Regions from separate parts of the Gordonia insulae genome, predicted to be linked through region 1. Evidence: riboswitches for the same ligand, from Rfam matches in the RefSeq annotation. Region 1 holds a riboswitch; the other holds the start of a gene.
The links. Region 1 has a riboswitch for thiamine pyrophosphate ahead of D7316_RS20270 (FAD-dependent oxidoreductase). Riboswitches for the same ligand answer to the same signal wherever they lie in the genome.

Region 1 (3,399 bases):
CCAGTTCGATGGCGTCCGGCAGCAGGGTCCGCTCATCGGCGACGACTTCCAGTTTCACCCAATGGGTTTCGACGGCCTCCCGGGCGAGCTGTGCGGTCAGCACCGCTTCGGCCGTGGTGCGGCAGCCGGCCGTGTTGGGCAGGATCGCGATGTCCAGGCGGCGCAGCAGTTCGACCATCCCGGTGCGCGACTCGGGGCTGACCCGACGCAGCGCGACCGTGGTGAGTTCTGTACCCGAGGCGACCAGCGCCCGCTCCAGCACAGCGAGATTGGCGGCCCCTCCGGTACCCATGATGAGCCGCGACGTCAGTTCCCGATCGGCGATCCGCAGGGGTGCATCCGTCGCCGCGGCGATCCCGCTAGCCACCTTGCACCGCCGTGACGATCTCGACCTGGGCATCGTTGCACAGCAACCGATCCCACCGGCCGCGCGGCACCACCTCCCCGTCCACCGCGACCGCGATCCCGCGATCCGGCAAGCCCAGCACCGCGACCAGGTCGCGCACCGATGCGTCGGGCCGGAGATCGGTTGCCTCCCCGTTGACGACGATGGTCATCATCGCTTCACTCCTCCGGTGGACGTGGCCACCTCGTCGCGGCCGGCCTCGGCCGGCCCGTCCAACAGCGTCATCACCCTGTCGGCGGTGTACGGCGCCAACAGGATTCCGTTGCGGCCGTGGCCGGTGGCCACGACGACCCGCTCGTCCACGCGCCGGATGATCGGCAGTCCGTCGGCCGAGCACGGGCGTAGGCCGGCACCGGCCTCGGTCAGTTCGTAGGTCCGCAGGCCCGGCATCAGCTCGAGCGCGTCCGCGAGCAGGTCGGCCACGCCGCCCACCTCGGGCAGTGCGCTCGCCTCGTCGAACGGCTCGTATTGGGTTGCACCGACGACGATTCCGTCGTCGCGCGGCACCAGGTATACGGACCGGCCGTGCAGCCGCGCACGGATCACGCGCGACGGCGGCGGCACCGACCAGCGGGTGCGCCGCAGCCGGAGGATCTCCCCTTTGGCGGCATGCAGCCGGACGTCGGGCACCAGCGAGCGGGTGCCGAGCCCCGCGGCGACGAGTACGTCGTCGGCCGCGAGGGCGCCCAGATCATCGACTCGCTGCTCGACGACCTCGCCTCCTGCATCCAGCAGCGCCGCCCGCAACCGGTCGATCAGGCGCCGATTGTCCACGGCACCTTCACCGACGGCCAGGTAGCCGCTGTGCATGCGCGAGCTGAGTCCTGGTTCCATCCGGCGGATCTCCGCGATGCCGACCGGCCGGAGGTCGTCATGCGCCCGCGGCTGTCGGGCCCAGACGAACTCCGCGAGCGTGGACAGGTGTTCGGCGTCGGTCGACGAGCCCGCGACGAACAACGAATCGGCGGCGGCCGACACGGCCGGGTCACCGAGGCGCGCGAGGAGGTCGGGCCAACGGCGAACGGAGTCGACCGAGAGCGCCAGCAACTCATCCTCACCGGGGTGGCCTTCACCGAGTGAACCGAGCATCCCCGCGGCGACCCACGCCGCGCGCGCATGTGGGCCCGCGTCGTACACGCACACCCGACGGCCGGCGTCGGCGGCGGCAAGTGCACAGGTCAGCCCGATGACCCCGCCGCCGATGACGGCGAGTGCCCGCGGGCGCGGATCAGATCGGTGAACGGTCACGATGACGGCATCCTTCCTTCGCCGGCATTACCCGGATCAGGTCAAACGGTCAGCGGGGGCTCGACCCGCACTCTCAGCCCGCCGTACCCCGGGCTCCCGTGTCTTGCCCGCCACACTACCGTTGCGACGGTGACAACCTCCATCGGGACATCTCCGCGGGGCCCGCGGTACGACCGTCTGTCATCGGCTCGCCTCTACCTCTGCACCGATGCCCGGCGGGAACGCGGCGACCTGATCGACTTCGTGTCGGCGGCGCTCGACGGCGGCGTGGACATCGTGCAGATCCGTGACAAGGGATCGGCCGGCGAATCGGCCTTCGGCACGCTCGAGGCACGGGAGGAACTGGCCATCCTCGCTCGATTGCGCCAGGTCACGCGCGAGCGCGGCGCACTCCTCGCGGTCAACGACCGGGCCGACATCGCACGACTCGCCGGTGCCGACGTGCTGCACGTCGGACAGGGCGATCTGCCCGCCGCGATCGCGCGGGAGATCGTCGGTCCCGACGTCGTCATCGGACTGTCGACCCACGACGCCGACCAGATGCGCGGCGCGATCGCCGACGCCGACGTCGACTACTTCTGCGTGGGTCCCTGCTGGGCGACCCCCACCAAACCGGGTCGCGAGGCCGCAGGTCTGGACCTCGTCCGGGCCGCCGCGGCCGCTGCGCCGGCCAAGCCGTGGTTCGCGATCGGTGGGGTCGACGCCGACCGGTTGCCCGAGGTGACCGCCGCCGGCGCCGAACGAGTCGTCGTGGTGCGGGCGATCACCGGCGCCGATGATCCGCGTTCGGCGGCCGCACACCTCGTCGCCGGTGTCACCGCACGGCCGATCAGGTGACGAACGTGACCGCCTCGTCGAGGTCGGCGCGTGTCGTACGGAAGGTGTTCACCGGCGCTTCGGTATCCGGGTAGCCGAACGAGATCCCCGCGACGACCTGCCGATCGTCGGCGATGTCGAGATGGTCTCGCAGGACGCCGGAGTACGAGGCGAGTGCGGCCTGGGGCGCGGCGCCGAGGCCGAGCGCCTGCGCGGCCATCAGGAAACTGCCGATGTAGAGCCCGCAGTCGACCGCCCCGTAGGTACCCAACGACGCGGTGGTGGTGATGATCGCGACATGCGGCGCGTCGAAGAGTTCGAAGTTGCGGCGCATCTGCATGAGCTTGCCGACCTTGTCCTCGCGCGTGATGCCGAGGGTCTCGTACAACTGGTGTCCGCACTCCCGCCGACGTGCCTGATAGACACCCTCGTACCCGGGCGGCCAGTCGATGTCGGTGGAGATGGCGCCACCCGCGTCGACATGGCCGAGCAGGGTGTCGCGCAGCCGCGTGGTGGCCGCGCCCTCGGTCACGTGGACCTGCCAGGGCTGGGTGTTGCACCACGACGGCGTGCGCTGCGCCAGCCGCAACAGTCGCTCGAGCTCGGCTCGCGGGACCGCGTCCGGCAGGAACTGCCGACAGGTCCAGCGGTCGTCCATGATCTGCTCGAGTGCCGCCATCGCATCGACGGCATGGGTCATCTCGGTCTGCGTCATCTGATCCACCTCCGCGGTCTCATTTCGAGACCTGACGCTACCCGAGGCGGTCTCATTTTGGAACCATCGGGCGTAGAATGCCGATCATGCGCTACGAGGAGCTCGCCGACGAGCCGTGCTCGATCACCCGGCCGCTGGTGATACTCGGTGACCGATGGACGCTCCTGATCATGAAGTTCGCCTTCACCGGGGTGCGACGCTTCACCGCTTTCCA
Region 2 (3,399 bases), 600 kb from region 1:
ACACGCGCCATCCGCTCCGGGGCGCGCATCATCAGAAGATCGTCGTGATCGACGATCGGATCGCGTTCTGCGGCGGCATCGACATGACCGTCGATCGCTGGGACCGATCGGATCATCGCGACGACCATCCCCGACGCGTCGAACCCAATGGCAACTCCTACGGGCCGTGGCACGACGCGACTGCCGCGGTCGACGGCGACGCGGCCCGTCTCGTCGGCGACATCGCGCGTCAGCGATGGCTGGTCGCCACCGGAGAAGACCTCGCCCCGGTGGACGACGTCGACACCGACCCGTGGCCGGATCAGCTCGCGCCGACGATGCGGTCCGTCGACGTCGCGGTGGCCCGAACACTGCCCGAACTCGATCAGCAGGACGAGGTCCGCGAGATCGAACAGCTCTATCTCGATGCGATCCGCTCCGCAAAGCGCTTCCTGTACATCGAGAGTCAGTATCTCGCCGCACGGGTGATCGCCGATGCGATCGCCCAGCGACTGCGCGAATCCGACGGGCCGGAGATCGTGGTCGTCCTCCCCCGACACGCGGACGGCTGGCTGGAACAGAAGGCCATGGATGGAGCCCGCAGGCGGCTACTCCATCAACTGTGGGATGCCGACGAGCACCAGCACTTCCGCGCCTACCATCCGGTGACCGCCACGGGAGGCCCGATCTATGTCCACGCCAAGGTCCTCGTGATGGACGACAGACTGTTGCGAGTGGGGTCGTCGAATCTCAACAACCGCTCCCTGGGTCTCGACAGCGAATGCGATCTCGCCGTCGAGGTCAGCGCGGACGATCCGTCGGCGGCTGAGCACCGACGGAGCATCGTGGGCGTTCGCGACCGGCTTATCGCCGAGCACCTCGCCGTGCCCGTGGCCGAGTTCCGCGACGAACTCGAGCGCCGACAATCCCTGATCGGGGCGATCGATCATCTTCGGGGAGAAGGCAAGACACTCGAGCGGTTCGACGCCGGGACGATCGCCGACGAGGAGAGCCCGCTGGCGGAGAACGACCTGATGGACCCGGAAAGCGCGAAAGGCAATCCCGTTCTCACCCGGGTCATCCGGTTCGTCGCGGGCCGGCCACTGCGACGCCTGTCCTCCACCGGCACCGAGCGTCCCTGATCTAGTTCTTGACGAGTCCACCGTCGACGACGAGGTTCTGCCCGGTAACGGCCCGCGACCACGGGGAGAGGAAGAACAGGACGGCGTCGGCGAACTCGGCGGGCGTGGTCACCGACCGCAGGGGCGTGGCGGCTGCGATCGCGTCGAACACCGCGTCAGGGGTGGCCGCGCTGGCGTCGGTGGTCCGCAGCAGTCCGCCCGAGACCATGTTCACGGTGATGCCGTCGGGCCCGAGGTCGTGCGACAGGGTGCGGGTCAACGCGAGCAACGCCGCCTTCGCCGCGGTGTAATCGTGATATGGGACAACGGGATTCTGCACCAGATTGGTGCCGATGTTGATCATGCGGCCGCCTCCCGCCGCCCGCATGCCGGGTAACGCGGCCTGAATCGTGTTGAGCGCGCCACCCACGATGCCACGCAACTGCGCGTCGAGCTCGGTCCACGTGAGGTTGTCGGCGTGGGAGCGACCGTCGCCGTTGAACGAGTAGTCGGGCAGCGCGTTGTTCACTACCGTCGTCACCGGAGCACCGAAATGCTCTGCGGCAGCGTCGATCATGACGCCGACCGCATCCTTGTCGGTGACGTCGGCACCGAATACCAGTGCGCTGTCGCCGATCTCATCGGCCAATGCGTGCGCGGCGTCGGCGCTGCGGCGGTAGTTGATGACGACGCGGCCGCCGTGCGCGGCGATCGCGCGGACGATGTGGGCACCGAGACCACGAGCTCCTCCGGTGACCAGGGCAACGTGCTCGGATATGGGCACAGCAGACATTCGGACCATCCCTTCGCCGGTACTAACCGGAGCAGGTTCGACGGGTCTGATCTCAGCCGGCCGGTGCCGGCACCCCGTGTCGGTGCCCATCTGATCGCACATCACGGGGTGAACGCAAGCAAACCATCCGTCCCGGGAGGACACGTCCTGGTTCAGGGACCGACGTAGAAGGTTCCGACGCTCGGTGCCGCGGCAATGTATCCCGGCCTGCGGTCGCCCCACAACCCCGACACCACGAGCTGGCCGGGGCCGGTCCTCACGGCCTGCCGATGCGGTGTCCGATCGGTGATGAGGCCGGAGGCCCCGGTCGACGCGTTGAACCACCGGTAGATGTATCCGTAGCCGACCGGCGTCGGATTGATGTGTCCGTGACCGTAGAAGACTCTCGGCTGGTAGGCGGCCGCCCCGCCTTTGCCCAGAACTCCTCCGGGAACCTGCAGCAAGAACGATGCCTTCATGGTCGGCGCCGTTTTCGGGGCAGCGGACGCGGTCGGCGCGGTCCACACCATTGCCGACGCCACGACGGCCAGCGCCGCCAACACATTACGACCGCGACGCGTCATTTCTCTCCACCCTCGTGCCCTGTCTCCATGTCCCCTCACTCATCGGCGCGCACTGGTCTGTCGTTACCTGCCACGTGAGAGGTCGACGGGCCGGCCCCACCCGGCGGGCATCGTCGTCCGTCGTCGAATCCGAGCCGCGGATTCAGGCGTTCCTCTGGTTCCAGATGGACAAGGAACGGGACTGGCGGTTCAACTCGACCGCGCAAAGCCTGCAGGCATTCCGCGCGTCGGTGGCCGCGATGCTGTCGAAGTCATGAATCAACATGTGTCGCAGCGCGAGCAGCCGAGTCACCTAGTCAACCGCCGTGAACCCGAGCAGCGGAATCCGGCGATCGCCCGACCACGCGTCGTACGTCTCATAGCCGGGCAGCCATTCCTTGGCGGTGGTCCACAGGCGGTCACGGTCGGCGCCGGTCAGTTCTTCACCGCGGAACTCGCCGTCGATGCCTTTGCCATACAGCCGGACCGTGGGGTTGGCCTTGACGTTGTGGTACCACGAAGGGTGGCGGCTGCCGCCGTAATTGGAGGCGACCAGGATGACCCGATCCCCGTCGGTGAAATAGAGCAGCGGCGTGACCCGCTCGATCCCCGACTTGGCGCCGGTGTGCGTCAGCAGAAGGAATCGCGGCCACGGACCGATCGAACTCACCCGGCCATGCGTGAGCCGGATCAGCGGCGGATCGACCCGCGGCGACAGGTTGCGCAGCAACCATTGGCCGACCGGCGTGAACGCGAACTTCCCGATACCGCGTTTGGCGACATTGTCGGCGACGAGACTCTGCGGCGGGATCGGCATCCCGCGACTCTAGCAACTCATGGCGCCCAAAACTGCTGATCAGCGAGGTCTGGACGGGCCCAGCAGTGCGGACACAGGGTGTTACGCGTCAATCAAACGGCTCACGGTCCGACGGGTCCTCGAATCAGCCGGCCGGTGATGGGATCC

Region 2: another riboswitch for thiamine pyrophosphate. It lies ahead of D7316_RS23075 (3-oxoacyl-ACP reductase); the one in region 1 lies ahead of D7316_RS20270 (FAD-dependent oxidoreductase).

What each region holds. Positions count from the first base shown of each region.
Region 1 is NZ_CP033972.1:4,439,775-4,443,173, reverse strand. It holds gene thiG (thiazole synthase) at 1-400, opposite strand, end outside; gene thiS (sulfur carrier protein ThiS) at 360-557, opposite strand; gene D7316_RS20270 (FAD-dependent oxidoreductase) at 557-1,654, opposite strand; TPP riboswitch at 1,651-1,764, opposite strand; gene thiE (thiamine phosphate synthase) at 1,784-2,491, shown strand; gene D7316_RS20260 (nitroreductase) at 2,484-3,185, opposite strand; gene D7316_RS20255 (winged helix-turn-helix transcriptional regulator) at 3,272-3,399, shown strand, end outside.
Region 2 is NZ_CP033972.1:5,042,472-5,045,870, reverse strand. It holds gene D7316_RS23080 (phospholipase D-like domain-containing protein) at 1-1,121, shown strand, start outside; gene D7316_RS23075 (3-oxoacyl-ACP reductase) at 1,123-1,884, opposite strand; TPP riboswitch at 1,884-1,980, opposite strand; gene D7316_RS23070 (hypothetical protein) at 2,046-2,456, opposite strand; gene D7316_RS23065 (hypothetical protein) at 2,531-2,713, shown strand; gene D7316_RS23060 (nitroreductase family deazaflavin-dependent oxidoreductase) at 2,749-3,252, opposite strand.